DNA from 2 places in the Pseudoalteromonas sp. KG3 genome. Region 1 is predicted to be linked to the other one. Evidence: predicted binding sites of a transcription regulator. Region 1 holds the regulator's gene; the other holds the start of a gene.
What was found. The regulator sigma-54, encoded in region 1, starts transcription at its own class of promoters, with help from an activator protein. The targets are predictions, from matches to a motif close to GTTGGCACGNNNNTNGNNT.
Positions count from the first base shown of each region.

Region 2: the regulator sigma-54 is predicted to act here: its motif matches at 4,080-4,098, upstream of NDQ71_RS04390 (PA2169 family four-helix-bundle protein).

Region 1 is NZ_CP098523.1:2,061,073-2,068,773, forward strand. Features, by position in the region: gene lptC (LPS export ABC transporter periplasmic protein LptC) at 1-238, shown strand, start outside; gene lptA (lipopolysaccharide transport periplasmic protein LptA) at 228-761, shown strand; gene lptB (LPS export ABC transporter ATP-binding protein) at 758-1,483, shown strand; gene NDQ71_RS09810 (RNA polymerase factor sigma-54) at 1,550-3,046, shown strand; gene hpf (ribosome hibernation promoting factor) at 3,075-3,362, shown strand; gene ptsN (PTS IIA-like nitrogen regulatory protein PtsN) at 3,367-3,819, shown strand; gene rapZ (RNase adapter RapZ) at 3,840-4,682, shown strand; gene NDQ71_RS09830 (HPr family phosphocarrier protein) at 4,711-4,983, shown strand; gene mgtE (magnesium transporter) at 5,102-6,460, shown strand; gene NDQ71_RS09840 (YqaE/Pmp3 family membrane protein) at 7,078-7,236, opposite strand; gene NDQ71_RS09845 (BON domain-containing protein) at 7,301-7,701, opposite strand, start outside.
Region 2 is NZ_CP098523.1:895,312-903,012, reverse strand. Features, by position in the region: gene NDQ71_RS04400 (TonB-dependent siderophore receptor) at 1-2,918, shown strand, start outside; gene NDQ71_RS04395 (biopolymer transporter ExbD) at 2,985-3,380, opposite strand; gene NDQ71_RS04390 (PA2169 family four-helix-bundle protein) at 3,595-4,038, opposite strand; gene NDQ71_RS04385 (LysR family transcriptional regulator) at 4,213-5,151, opposite strand; gene aceK (bifunctional isocitrate dehydrogenase kinase/phosphatase) at 5,167-6,879, opposite strand; gene NDQ71_RS04375 (DUF4124 domain-containing protein) at 6,961-7,437, opposite strand; gene NDQ71_RS04370 (DUF3413 domain-containing protein) at 7,511-7,701, opposite strand, start outside.

The DNA.
Region 1 (7,701 bases):
TCAATTAATTTTAGAAGGCAATGTGGTGGCTAAAAACCTCACCAACAACGCCATGATTGAACATATAAACGCAGACAACATTCAGGTTGATATTGAACTGCAAACCATGAGTTCTGAACAACCAGTAGAATTGATCGGACCAAATTTAAAGATCACTGGGCGCGGCCTCCATGCCGACTTAAAAGCCGAAGTGGTAGAACTAATTAACCATACGCGAACCATATATTATGACCAATAAATTTGCTCACTTGCTTGTTATACCAAGCTTATTCATAGCCTTTTCAAGTTTTGCAGAGACGGCCTCACCGCCTGCAGATCAAGTATCGATCAGTGCAGACAAGCAGCTTGCACAACTGAAAGATAATATCGGTATTTTTGAAAAAAATGTTGAGATCATTCATGGTAACCGTCGTATCAAAGCTGATCGCCTTGAAGTGCACAAACGTGAAGACTTAGGCGATAATAAACAATTACTAGTCGCAACTGGCAGCCCGGCTTATTTTGAAGAAAAACAAGCCGATGGCACAATTATGAGCGCCAGCGCAGATGAAGTTCGTTACGACGTTGCAAAACGCTACTTAACGCTAATTGGTGACGCACAGGTTACTCAAGCAGGGCAAAAGATTAACGCTAAAAGCATTACCTACGACATGGACCAACAACTGATCAGTGCTGAAAAAGGCGCTAGTTCAGACGATCGCGTACACACCATACTCGTGCCTGTAGACAGTAAAAAAACCAAATCTAAAGGTCAGCCATGAGTACATTAAAAGCTGAATTTTTAGCTAAAAGCTACAAAGGTCGTCAAGTAGTCAAAAGTGTTGGTTTAGAAGTCACCGCTGGCAGCATTGTTGGTTTACTGGGCCCAAATGGCGCAGGTAAAACCACTACTTTTTACATGATTGTCGGTTTAGTGCCTAGCGACAAAGGTAAAATCAGTATTGATGATAATGACATTACCCTGCTACCAATGCATAGCCGTGCCCGCTTGGGAATTGGTTACTTGCCTCAGGAGTCATCGATATTTCGCAAGTTGACTGTGTATCAAAACTTGATGGCGATTTTAGAAACTCGCAAAGACCTAAAAAAACAAGCCAGAGAAGAAGCCCTCGACAGCTTACTTGATGAATTTAGCATTCAACATATTCGTGACAGCCAAGGTATGGCGTTATCGGGTGGTGAACGCCGTCGCGTTGAAATTGCGCGCGCTTTAGCCGCAAATCCAAAATTTATCCTGCTAGATGAGCCTTTTGCTGGCGTTGATCCTATTTCAGTGTTAGATATAAAGAAGATTATTGAACACCTTAAAAACCGTGGTATTGGCGTACTTATTACCGACCACAATGTACGAGAAACCCTTGATGTTTGTGAAAAAGCCTACATAGTTTCTCATGGGGAGTTAATTGCATCAGGCACACCTGAGCATGTACTTGCCGACCAAACAGTTCGCGATGTTTACCTGGGTGAGCAATTTAGGCTATAAAGCCACACTCGGTAAAGCATCTGCTAAACTTAACAATGACAACAATAAAAGGATTGTTAGAGATACATGAGGCAATCACTCCAGCTGCGCATGGGCCAGCAACTTACAATGACACCGCAACTGCAACAAGCTATTCGCTTATTGCAGCTCAGTACATTGGATCTCCAGCAAGAAATTCAAGAAGCGCTAGATAGCAATCCGTTGTTAGAACTAGAAGAACATGAATATTCAGAAGATGCTGCTGGCAAAAACGAACAAAAACAAGACAACGATGACTTAACTGTCAGTGCCTCAGCGGACGACAAGCCTAGCGAATACGAACAAGAAAGCAGCGAAGCATTAAGTAAAGAAACCCTCAGTGACGAAATGGCAATGGACGTCACTTGGGATGAATACATGAGTGCTGCGCCTAACAGTTCATCGGGGCCAATGCCCGAAGATGAATCTATTTATCAAGGCGCCTCAACAGAGACCTTGCATGAATATTTAATGTGGCAGTTACAGCTAACGCCCTTTAGCCCAACCGATGAAGCAATCGCCATTGCCATTGTTGAGGCCATTGATGACTCTGGTATTTTAACACTCAGCTGTGAAGACCTTGTAGAGAGCTTAAATCAAGGCAACAGCGAAGAAGAAATCGAACTGGACGAAGTGCAAGCGGTTTTAAAGCGCATTCAATTATTTGATCCTGTTGGCATTGCCGCCCGTAGTTTACAAGAGTGTTTATGTATTCAATTAAATCAATTTGATCCTGCAACTCCTTGGATTGCAGAGACAAAAATGATTTTAACGGATCATATCGATTTATTAGCTAGTCGCGACTATCGCACTTTGATGAAAAAGACTAAGCTTAAAGAAGAAGATTTAAAAGAAGTCATGACACTGATCCACAGTCTCAACCCAAAGCCTGCGGATACCATAGTACGGGAAGAGTCAGAGTACGTTATTCCTGATGTATCAGTGAAAAAAATTAAAGGCCGCTGGGTGGTTGAACTTAATCCAGACAGCATGCCAAAAATTAGAGTGAACAGCCAATATGCGGCCATGTCACGCTCCGTTAAATCGAGCACTGACAGCCAATTTATTCGTTCGCATCTGCAAGAAGCTAAATGGTTTATAAAAAGCCTAGAAAGTCGTAACGACACATTACTCAAAGTAACCAACTGCATTGTTAAACAGCAGCAAGGATTCTTTGAACATGGCCCTGAAGCTATGCGCCCGATGGTGCTAAATGACGTTGCTGAAATGGTTGAAATGCATGAGTCGACAATTTCTCGCGTAACAACCCAAAAATACATGCATACTCCACGGGGTATTTTTGAGCTAAAATATTTTTTCTCAAGTCATGTAAGCACTGAGAACGGCGGTGAATGTTCGTCTACCGCAATTCGCGCATTGATCAGAAAACTGATCAGCGCAGAAAACTCAGCGAAACCATTGAGTGATAGTAAAATTGCAGATATATTGGCAGAGCAAGGTATCAAAGTAGCTAGACGGACTATTGCAAAATACCGCGAGTCACTGGCTATTCCACCGTCAAATCAAAGAAAGAGTTTGATTTAAGGCGTAAAATCAAAAAAGGAAAATGCTTATGCAACTAAATTTAACTGGTCGTCACGTAGAAATTACTGATTCATTAAGAGACTATGTAAACAATAAGTTTGCGAAGCTTGAGAGGCATTTTGATCACATCAACAATGTCCATGTTATTCTTGACGTTGAAAAGCTAAGCCAAAAAGCAGAAGCCACAATACATGTTAGTGGCGCTGAATTATTTGCCTCAACTGAGCACCAAGACATGTATGCAGCCATTGACGGACTAATTGACAAACTTGACCGTCAAGTAATCAAACACAAAGAGAAGCACGCTCGACACTAATACTATGAAATTAAGCTCACTTATTTGCCAGGACTGCAGCAAAGCTGCGGTCCTTTTTAATAGCAAAAAACGGATCATTGAATTTATCAGCCAATTGGCTCATGAACAACTTCCTCAGCTATCACAACAAGAAATCCTCGATGCATTACTCGCCAGAGAAAAACTAGGCAGTACGGGGATTGGTCGTGGTATTGCTATTCCACATGGCCGTATGACGGGTATTGAAAGCCCACTAGCGATAATTTTAGTAAGCGAAACACCGATTAATTTTGATGCGATTGATAACCGTCCTGTGGATCTCTTTATCGCCCTCATCGTACCAGATGGTGATAGCCAACTTCATTTAAAGACGTTAGCCACAATTGCTGATAAACTTAACGATAAAGATTTTTGCAAACAATTACGTAGTGCAAAAACAGATCAAGATTTATATCACGTTATTGTTGAGCAGTCGTAGCCAAATGAAGGAGAGTTTACATGGAGTTAATCATCATCAGTGGCCGCTCTGGCTCAGGTAAATCTGTTGCACTGCGCGTAGTCGAAGATCTTGGCTATTATTGTGTTGATAATATTCCAGTAAACTTATTACCTTCATTAGTGCGTAGTGTTTCTGATAATTACGACAAAATTGCAGTTAGCATTGATGTGCGTAATTTACCGAAAGAACAAGAAGAATTTAACGATATTCTTGAATACTTGCCAGGTTTCGCCAATCCAACATTATTTTATTTAGATTGTGATGATCAAACGCTGATCAAACGCTTTTCTGAAACTCGCCGCTTACACCCATTATCATTGGATTCTTTGCCGCTCGATTTAGCTATCAAACAAGAAAAAGTATTACTTGATGTGCTAACAACTCGTGCCGATTTTATGCTGGATACCACCGACCTTAGTGTCCACCAGCTGGCAGAGTCAATCCGTGAGAAAATTTTAGGTAAAAAAGACAAAAAACTAATCATTACCTTTGAATCATTTGGCTTTAAGTATGGCATTCCAAAAGAGGCCGATTACGTATTTGATGCGCGGTTTTTACCAAACCCACATTGGGAACCTGAGTTAAAGCCACTTACCGGCCTTGATCAACCAGTAAAAGATTATTTAGCCAGCCACAGCATCGTGCAAAAGTTCACTTGGCAGATCCAAACCTTTGTGCAAACTTGGTTACCACATCTAGAGCGAAACAACCGTAGTTATCTCACAATCGCAATTGGTTGTACTGGCGGTCAACATCGTTCAGTTTATTTAGCGCAAACCATTGGTGAAAGCTTTTCAATGAGCCACAGCAATGTAAAAATTCGCCACCGCGAGCAAGAATAACAACACACGTTTACAGTAAGGAATGTTGATGCGCTTAGAAGATACATTTTTAATAAAAAACAAACTGGGCTTACATGCCCGTGCAGCCAGTGTATTAGCACAATTAGCCGTGCAGTTTGATGCCAGTATCACGCTTCATCAAGACGATAAACAAGCCGCAGGCGATAGCGTACTGGGCCTAATGTTATTAGAAAGCAGCCAAGGCAAAGAAGTGAAAGTAGTCTGCGAAGGACCAGATGCTGAACCGGCTCTTGCTGCCATTGGCGAGCTCATCGCGCAACGCTTTAACGAGCAAGAATAGTCCGTAGTCAGCACAACAAAATTGCGTTAAACTGAATAAGTTGCTGGTTTAAGCAATCAGCCTGAATTATCAAAGTCTTGCCTACCCAATAAACTGTATTAATAACTTAAGGACGCCAATGCCAGAAGCTTTTGAACAAGATTATCCACTACAACAACTAAAACAAGTGACCAAGTCACTTAATAATGGTCAATTTGTTCAAGTAAGGCGTATGTTGGCAAAAACGGCTCCGTGTGACACGGCGTTACTACTCGAATCATCCCCGCATAAAATTCGTACCTTACTATGGCAACTCGTTGATCCAGATGTACAAGGTGACGTACTCGAAGAGCTTTCTGAAGATGTTCGCTTAGGGATCATCGCCCAAATGGAACCGGAGCACATTGCTGCCGCGACCGAGGACATGAGCCACGATGATTTAGGGGAAGTATTACGTAGCTTACCTGACACCGTCTACCAAGACGTCGTCAGCGCCATGGACAGTCAAGACCGCGAACGTGCAACCCAAGCACTCTCTTATCAAGAGCGCTCGGCTGGCGCACTGATGAATACCGATACGGTAACCATTCGCCCAGACGTCACCATTGACGTGGTGCTACGCTACTTACGCTTACGTGGCGAGCTACCAGAGGGCACCGATGACCTTTACGTAGTTGATAAACATAACTGCTTTTTAGGCGCAATGTCGCTGACCACTCTACTCACCAACTCGCCGGACAAAATTATTCGCGAATTAATGGATGAAGATTGTGAATCAATCCCTATTTCCATGGATGAGAGTGAAGTAGCGCAATTATTCGAGCGCCATAACTGGATATCGGCCCCTGTTGTTGATGATAACGACCATCTGCTAGGTCGGATCACCATCGATGATATCGTTGACGTTATCCGTGAAGATGCAGAGCACAGCTTATTAAGCTTAGCGGGTCTTGATGATGAAGAAGATACCTTTGCACCGGTATTAAAAAGCTCCAAAAAACGCTCTGTTTGGCTTGGGGTTAACTTATTAACCGCGTTACTCGCGGCTATTGTGGCAAGCTTCTTTGAAAACACCTTGGCAATTCTACCGATACTTGCAGTCCTCAATGGTATCGTGCCATCAATGGGTGGTGTTGCTGGTAGCCAAACATTAACACTAGTAATACGTGGTATTGCGGTAGGTCACATAAACCAAACTAACCAACGCTTTTTACTAATGAAAGAGCTGGCGATCGGTGCTATAAACGGCATGGTGTGGTCAATTTTAATAGCCGGTGTTGTTGCCATTTGGCAATGGGACTTTAAGCTTGGCGGCGTACTCGCCTTTGCCATGTTTATGAACTTAGTCGCCGCAGGTATTGCCGGTGCAAGTATCCCACTGATTTTGAAGAAAATGAAAATTGACCCAGCCTTAGCAGGCAGTGTCGTACTAACCACAGTTACAGATATCGTCGGCATCTTCGCCTTCCTCGGCACCGCCACATGGTTGTTGGTGTAGATAGGAATAGAGGGGCTAGGTTTTAGAGGCTAGGTTCTAGGTTAACATCGTAACGTAGGAAATGGCTTTAGCCATGAATGGTATAAATTTGCGCGGCATAAAGCCGCGCCTACGCAAATCCAAATACCTATGCCAATCCGTAGGCGTTAAGCTTGCTGATGCACTAACACCATGCGACATTTCAAACGCGGCGATGGGCCAGTTTACGACTATAAATAAATGGGAGGTAAAACATTCTTGGGTAGGGTTATAAGTGCATGCTCTCAATACAAAGAACAACATGCACTTATAATTTTGGTATCTAACATCCTAGTAAATTCCTTCTAGTGGGCTGTGAACTTATCATCCGATAACCATACCTGTATCATCCTTGTGGGCTTAGTCATTAAGCCAATCCTTTTGTATTTATATGATCCTTATAATTAAAGCCCAATCCTTGCTGCTTTAGCTTCATTCCTTTGATGCATTATCCATTAACTGTTTCCATTGCTGCGCGGTCCAAAGTGGCTTTGCGCTTACTGCGCCTCCTTGCTGGTTTTTCCTTAATACGTTATCCATAATGTTTCTCCTTGCCATCTAATGGGCAGATCATCCTTGTTGCGTTTAACACTGTGACTCTAACGACGTGCGATTATATAAATTGCATGTATTAGACCAGGAATATACCCTAGTAATGTTAACAAAATATTAATCCAAAACTGAGCACCTAAACCAACTTGTAAAAACACACCAAGTGGTGGAATAAGCACTGAAAATATAATGCGTATTAAATCCATTATTCTCACTCCCTGAAGTTTGCAGAAGAAAGCCCAGCACAGCTGGGCATTCGTGGCTTATAGATTATTCAGCTACAATAGTTAAGTTATCAACTACATCGCGAACATCTTCAGCATTCTTAGCAATTTTCACCGCTAGTTGTTTTTCAGCATCAGAGCCAACTGTACCATTTAGTGTTACCACACCTTTATCTGTATCTACATCGATATCGGTACCGCCCACTTCAGAGTTGAACAAGAATCGAGTCGTGATAACTGTAGTAATTTTAGCGTCCGTTAAGTCACTTTCAGTACTATCAGACTTCATTTTCTTGTTTTTTGTATCAACATTTTTAACAACTGTCAGCTTGTTATCAACATCAGTTACGCCATCAAGGCTTAATACAAGCTCTTCAGCTAGCTCTTTATCTAAATCGCTCTCAACTTTACCGGTAAGTACTACCTTGCCATTTTTTACATCAGTGT
Region 2 (7,701 bases), 1.2 Mb from region 1:
AGTTGCGCAGTAACCAAACGTATTCACTTTGTGGCTGTTTAGCCGTCGCACCGCTTGCATTAAGTTTTAATGTACAAAGTGCAGCGGCTGAATCACAAATGATACAATTTGACATAAAAGCGCAGCGAGCAGACCTAGCACTGATTGAATTTGCCAAACAAACAGAACAAACGGTGGTTTTTTCGTTTGATTTAGCCAAGCAATACCAAGCTCAATCAGTGTATGGTTATTACACTCAGTTAGAAGCGCTTAGCAATATGCTAAAACAGACTGAACTCGATGCGGTTGTTGATCAAAATGGTTTACTGAGTATAAAACTCAAACAAATCAATAGGAATGATAACAACATGAGAAAGCTTTCAGGGGTCAGTGCCGCTGTTTTACCACTTTTAATGGCAACTAACAGTCAAGTGGCAAACGCACAAGAACAAGCCGCGCAGGAAAACATTGAAAAAATTGCCATCGTCGGTAGCCGCGTAGCAGGGCGGTCAGTTGAAGATTTACCTGTGCCTGTTGATATTTTAAGTGCAGAAGCACTGGAAAATACCGGGCAAACAGAAGTGGGTCGTATGCTACAAGCTATTGCACCTTCTTTTAACTTTTCAAGCTCAGCGATCAGTGATGGCACCGATGCACTGCGTCCAGCTACGTTGCGTGGGTTAGGTCCCGATCAAACCTTAGTACTTATTAATGGTAAGCGCCGTCACCAAGCCAGTATTATCCATATCAACACATCTGTAGGGCGTGGTACTGCAGGTACAGATATGAATGCGATCCCAGCTGCTGCAATCAAGCGTATCGAAGTGCTACGTGATGGTGCGGCTGCGCAATATGGCTCGGATGCGATTGCGGGCGTTATCAACATTGTTTTAAAAGACGCTGATGAAGGTGGGAAAGCCGCGGTTAATTATGGTCAATATTCTGAAGGTGATGGCGAAACCGTTACTGTTGATTTTAATAAAGGCTTTGCGTTAGGTGATGACGGTTATTTAAATACCACAATCAATTACCGCGACCGTGCGCCAACAAATCGCGCAGGTTTACATGGCTCTTGCCAATTTTATGGCTGTACAGAGCTTTCTGATGGTACGCTATTAGCGGGCGATCCTCGTGAGCTGACTGCACCACGTGATACATTTAGAATTGGCGATGCAGACTCGCAACAATTTGCTTTAACTGTGAATTCGGGATATGAACTAGCAGGTGGCGAGTTATATGGTTTTATTACTTACTCAACTCGAGATAATGAGTCAGCCGCGTTTTTCCGTGAAAATGCCAATGGCGGCGGTAACCCAGTATTACAAGACGGTGATGCTGTGATCCCAATGGGATTCTTACCAAAAATTAATACCACCATTGATGATGTTTCTTATAACTTTGGCTTTAAAAAAGAGTTTGATAACAGCTCAAGCCTTGATTTGTCATACACCTATGGTGAAAACAGCATCGATTACACCACCAGTGACACTATCAATGGCTCATACGCTAATCTATTACGTTATGATCAAGGTTTAAGTGCTGACGACATTCGCGCCACAATTCCTCGCCAAGCGTATGCCTATGGCATGGAGTTATCACTGCAAACCATTAACCTTGATTTTACGCAAGATTATGATGATTTCTCGCTTGCTATGGGCGCGGAATTACGTACTGATGAATACCGTATTTTAGAAGGCAGTGAATACGCATACCGTGATTACGATACCAACAACGGCGTTAACATTTATGATGGTATGAGTGGTGGCATTGGCAGCGAAAATGCCGCTGGTGGTACGCAAGGTTTTGGTGGCTCTGCACCAGCGTCATCGGTGGATGAATCTCGCGATGTGATCTCTTTTTACTTAGATGCTGAAACCTATATTATTGATGATGTTATTATTTCAGGCGCGCTTCGCTATGATAACTACAAAGGGTTTGGCGACACGGTAAACTTTAAGTTAGCTGGTAACTGGTCTGTGACTGATGACGTATCGTTACGTGGTGCGGTGAGTACCGGCTTTAGAGCACCTTCGATGCAGCAGTTATATTTTAATAATATAAGCACCCAATTTGTGGTTGGTCCTAATGGGACTTTAGTGGCTGAAGAAGTTGGTACGTTTAGAAACGACAGTACGCTTGCACAAAGTATTGGTATTCCAAAACTCAAAGAAGAGAAATCACAAAATCTAAGTATGGGTATTGTATATAACGTGACTGATAACATTAATGTGACGTTAGATTACTACTCAATTGATATTGATGACCGCATTGTGATCAGTAATCGTTTAGGCAAAGGCTTATCAGACACCTTAGATGCTGCGCTGGTTAGCTCAGGTGCAGGTGCTGGGCAGTTTTTCTTAAATGGGGCCGACACTGAAACGCAAGGTATTGATTTTGTTGCAACCTGGAATACTGAAGGGTTAGGCGGCACGCTTGATTTTACCTTAGCAGCTAACTTTACTGAAACCGATGTCGTGGATTTATTTACCCCACAAGGCAGCGGCCTTGAGACAATTCCTGTTGAAGATGTATTTTCTTCGCAAGAAACCTCAATCATCGAAGAGTGGCAACCACAAGACAGAGTTAACTTAAGTGCGCTATATCGTTTAGAAGATTGGACGGTGAACTTATCCCTTAACCGTTACGGTGAATACACAGTTGAAGACGGTGGTCGCCAAACCTACGGGGCTGAGATCCTAACTGATGTTAAAGTGAACTACTTTGTTACTGATAATCTGTCACTGAATATTGGTGCTAACAACTTATTTGACGTATACCCAGATAAAAACACCATTGGTAATTCACGCGCAGGCACTATAGTGGATGCTGCAGGTAATACCATTGTAAGTTCTACTGGGGTATTTGAGTATTCACGTCGCTCTGCGCCATTTGGCTTTAACGGTGCTTACTATTATGTAGGTGCTGAATACCGATTCTAAAATAACTTCTCCTACGTTATTTAGCTTTAAAGGGCCGTTAGGCCCTTTTTTTGTTTTAGAGTGATTTTAGAGTGATTTTAGAGTGATTGGGTAGTTTTCATAACCTTTAATGTTGTTCATTACTGTCATCAACGTTTGATGGGTACTGTTTTCGTTCGCTGAAATTTGCACTGCGGATATTTTATACTTCGCTGCAAACATGGCGAGGTTAGTGGCTACTTGGTCTAACGCAATTAACCGTTCGCCAAAATGTACGGCATTATTTTGGTCGATACTAAAATGCGCGCTTTTAGTTAGTTTATCAATATTAGGTTTATCTAAAGGTCGTTGTAACTCGATGGCAACGGGTTTTACAAACGATGTTGTAACTATAAAGAAAATTAATAATATGAACACGATATCAAGCATCGGGGTCATATCTACATCTGCGTTATCTTGTTGTACATGTTGTTTATTTCTCATAATGGAACCTTATTTTTTTGATAAAATGCTGCGGCGCCACAGCGGTGTAGTAGGTACCTATTAATAAGCCTAGACGATAAAATTTATGCCGTGGTTAAATAAATATTCTATTTTTATTAATTTTTTGCATTATTTTGTTATAAAAATCATTTGACTATAGTTATGGATATAAAAAAGCCCAGCATCTGGCTGGGCTTTGATTTAAGCATAGTGATCAATGCTTTTGCATACGGCTCATCTCGGTATGGCAGCTTTGCATGGTTAATAATACTTTAGCCAGTGCAGCTTCACAGTCATGGGGCTGTGGTTTTTTCATCGCTGTTTTGATTTCTGAGAGTGTTTTATCTTCCACTTCTTCAAGCTCTTTAACATATGTTTGATCGTTATCTGAGCTAAATTTAGTGATCAGTGCAGTGTAGGCTCGGCGAGCTTCAACAGCAAATGATGAGCCATCTTCGCGTTCTCCTTGCTCATTGATTGCATAGGGTTGAAGGTTTTCAACACTCACTTTGCGCGCATCTATCATACGTTGAAAAAGTGCGCCAATTGCTGGATCTTTGACTTTCTCTTGGGCTTTTTCATAAAAGTCGATGCCGCTGTTCATTACTTGGATAATGTCAGTGATATGATTAACGTCTTGTCCTTGATGGGTATTCATAATTATGACCTCTTTAAGTTTAATGAAATTCATATTAACTAAAGCAAGCTATGTTCCAGTGTGAGGGTTTTATATAACCAGTTGTATTTTAATGGTTAAAATATATTTTTGAGGGGGAGGTTGCTTACTAAGCTAAACTCAGTAAGCAAATTTTACACAGACTTTGTAAGAGTGTTATTTTAACTCATCGGCTACTTCAGCCACTTTCTGCCGTAACCAAATATGACTTGCGTCACGGTGTAATAATGGGCTCCAGATCATATCGAGTTCAAATGGCGGAATAGGAAAAGGTGGCTCAAGTATTTTTAAACCGGCATCGTCTAAATAAATGTTTGCTGCTTTTGAAGGTAACGTCGCAACTAAATTTTGTTCTTTCGCTAAGTGAATAGCAACATGGTAATTACGGGTGAAAGTAGCAATGTTACGGTGTTTGCCAAAGTGGGCGAGGGCTTCATCTACCCAGCCTAGCTTTTGCACATCTTTGGGATCCATGCCAACACCTACCCCAAAACCTGTTTTACTGACCCAAATGTGACGGGCTTTTAAATAACTATCTAAGCTGAAGTTTTCGATTATTGGATTGTCGGCTTTGAGTAAGCAGCAAAAGCTGTCTTTCCAAATTCGCTTATGATGGAACGATTGCGGTAAATTTTCAAAGCGGTTAATCGCCATATCAACTTTGCCATTTTCAACATCATGAAAGGTTACGTCACTAGGAGTTAGGATATCTAAAGTGGTATCGGGCGCTTCTGCATGAAGCTTACTTAATAGTTTAGGCGCTAACGTGCTGGCGGCATAATCGCTGGCCATAATACGAAATACTCGCTTACTTTGACCAGCTTCAAACTCGCGATTAGGCGCAAGGGTTTCTTCTAGGGTCATTAATATACCGCGGATCACCGGCTGTAATTCAATTGCTCGCTCGGTTGGCACCATTCCGTCGCTTGTTCGCACCAAAATTGGATCATTAAATAAATTACGTAAACGCTTTAAACCATTACTCATGGCCGGTTGTGTAATACTGAGTTGATGTGCGGCGCGAGTAACATTGCATTCGCGTAATAAGGTATCGAGATAAACGAGTAAGTTTAAATCTATTTTACTGATATTCATTGTGTGTCCTTTCGTTTACCACTGGTGGATAAATCGCTGTGCTGCCGGATAGGGGTATATATGACTAACAATGCCTTTTCTTACATTTTGTTGTGCTTGCTGCCAAAATATTACATCGAGTAACTCAGGATGTGCCTGAGTAAAAATTTCCTTATAACGCTGGTTAGGCATTACAAAAGTGCATAATTGTTCAGGAAATACATCCTGTGGTGCTACAGAGTAGCTTTGCTCATTGGTTAAGTAGTCGTCATAGCTTTTTGCTTTAGGCAGCGCTCTGAAGTTCATATCTGTTAAATATTGCACTTCATCATAATCGTAAAAAATAATGCGCTTATGTTTACTCACGCCAAAGTTTTTAAGCAGCATGTCGCCAGGAAATATATTAACCGCGATCATCTCTTTAAGGGCTTGGCCGTATTCTGTTATTGCAACGGCAGCATCCTCGTAGTTGGCGTTCTCTAAGTATAAATTGAGCGGTGTCATCCGTCGTTCAATATACATATGTTTGATGATCAATAAGTCTCCTTCAATGATCATCGATGAGCCAATGGTTTCCTTAAGCTGCGCAAGTAATGTAGCGTTAAAACGTGCGAGTGGGAATACGACGTTAGAATACTCTATAGTATCGGCCATACGGCCAACACGGTCGTGGCTTTTTACTAATTGGTAGCGTTTAAGTACTGTATCGCGACCAAACGGTTTGCTCTCACCAAACTTATCTTTAATTATTTTAAACACATAATCAAAAGAAGGCAGGGTAAATACCATCATCACCATACCAGGTGTGCCAGGGGCAATCACAAAGTCATCAGTAGAGCGTTGTAAATGGGTTAAAAACTCACGATAGAATTCTGTTTTGCCCTGTTTATGAAAACCGATGGCATTGTAAAGCTCGGCTAAGGTTTTGTTGGGCATTAGTTGATTTAAGAATCGCACTAAAGCTGAAGGTGCATGAGTTTCAACCATAAAATAGGCGCGGGCAAAACCAAAAATAACCCGCATTTGTGATGAGTTAGTCAGTAGCGCATCTAAATAAAGACCTTCATCTTGATGATGTAATACGGCAATAATAAAGGGTTGCACGCCACTTTGCGACACTACACGACCAACAATATACGCGGCTTTATTACGATAAAAAGGTGTTTGCAAAATATCAAAACGCATTTGCCATGCACGGTGGTGTGTATCGGGCGCTTGTTTGTAAAACGCTTTTACAAGCAGTCGTATATCGCGCTCTAAATTCACAAAATCGGCTTTAAAGTCAAACTGATTAATCATTTTACGAATTGTTGGTTTTAAGCCGTCTACAACAGGAAAATAACTACGGTATTCGGCTTCAACAGGAAGCGCAGGCGCATCGGCTAAGGTGGCTTTAACAAAAATAAAATCATTATTAAAATAACGCCGATGAAACAACCGACAAAATACTGAATTATAAAACGTTTCAGCCAATTCTGCCTGTGGGTGAAAGGTTAAAAAATGCTGATAGGTCTGTTTTGTTTGTAACCACAAAGACTCATCAAGTTGCTTGGCGTGCTGTTGCAATTGCTGGGTTGTTTCGTTTACCCGTTCATCATAATAGGTTATTCGCAGGCGGCTAATATCATGCATTTTTGCCCAGTCTCGCTTGGCAAATGCGAGAGGGGCTTGTGCAGTGATCTGCTGAAATAATTTATAATGTTTTTTAAAGCCATTTAAAATTAGCTCGGCAATGTTTTGTGGCTGCATGAACGGGTACTCCAAAATGACGATAGAGCATATACTCTACAATTGTTAAGAGTATGCTAAATATTGGTAAAACCCAATAGCTTAATCATAATGTTTTAGTTTTTTTTCTAATTCGGAGAGTTGCTTGTTAACGGCTTTAGTATTTTTGGCATAGGTTTTATTAAGTACTTTTATTTGTTTTTTTATATCTTTTGTAAGGCTTTTTCTCTCATCATCACTCATTAAACGATTAAGCCGTTGTTGCTGCATATATTCAGCACGATCACGGTCGCGGCTTAGAATGGCTAGCTTGTGTTTTACGCTACGAATTTCAGCATTGAGATTGCGAACAATTTGTTCACGTTCAAGTGAATTAAGAAGTTTGACATGATTACCACTGGAGGGCGTAACATTTGGTGATACGGTCAATTTATGCTCTGTGGCTTGACCGCCACAAGGAAACTGGCTAAATGTAGTGCCTTTGTCGGTAACGCATTTGTAATATTTATCGGCGCAAGCAGCCGGCTCAGCAACGAGGAGCAAACTGATAAAAATAACGTACAGAGCACACAGTTTCATTACACAGCCTTCCCTAGTTAGGTCATAGTTGAATATAAAACTATAACCTAACTAGGGCAAATCGCCAGTGGCGTTATTGGGTAAAGGTTTTTAGTTTTTTAATACTCTGCACTAAAAATGGAATATCTAAACCTTGCTCGATAGAAAATCCCTGTGCAGCAGAAATATTCTTATAATTACCGTCGGAATCAATTAACGTGATACGGTCTTTCTTATAAGCAATAAAAACGCCTTGCGAATAGTTAACCCCCATATCATCTTTTT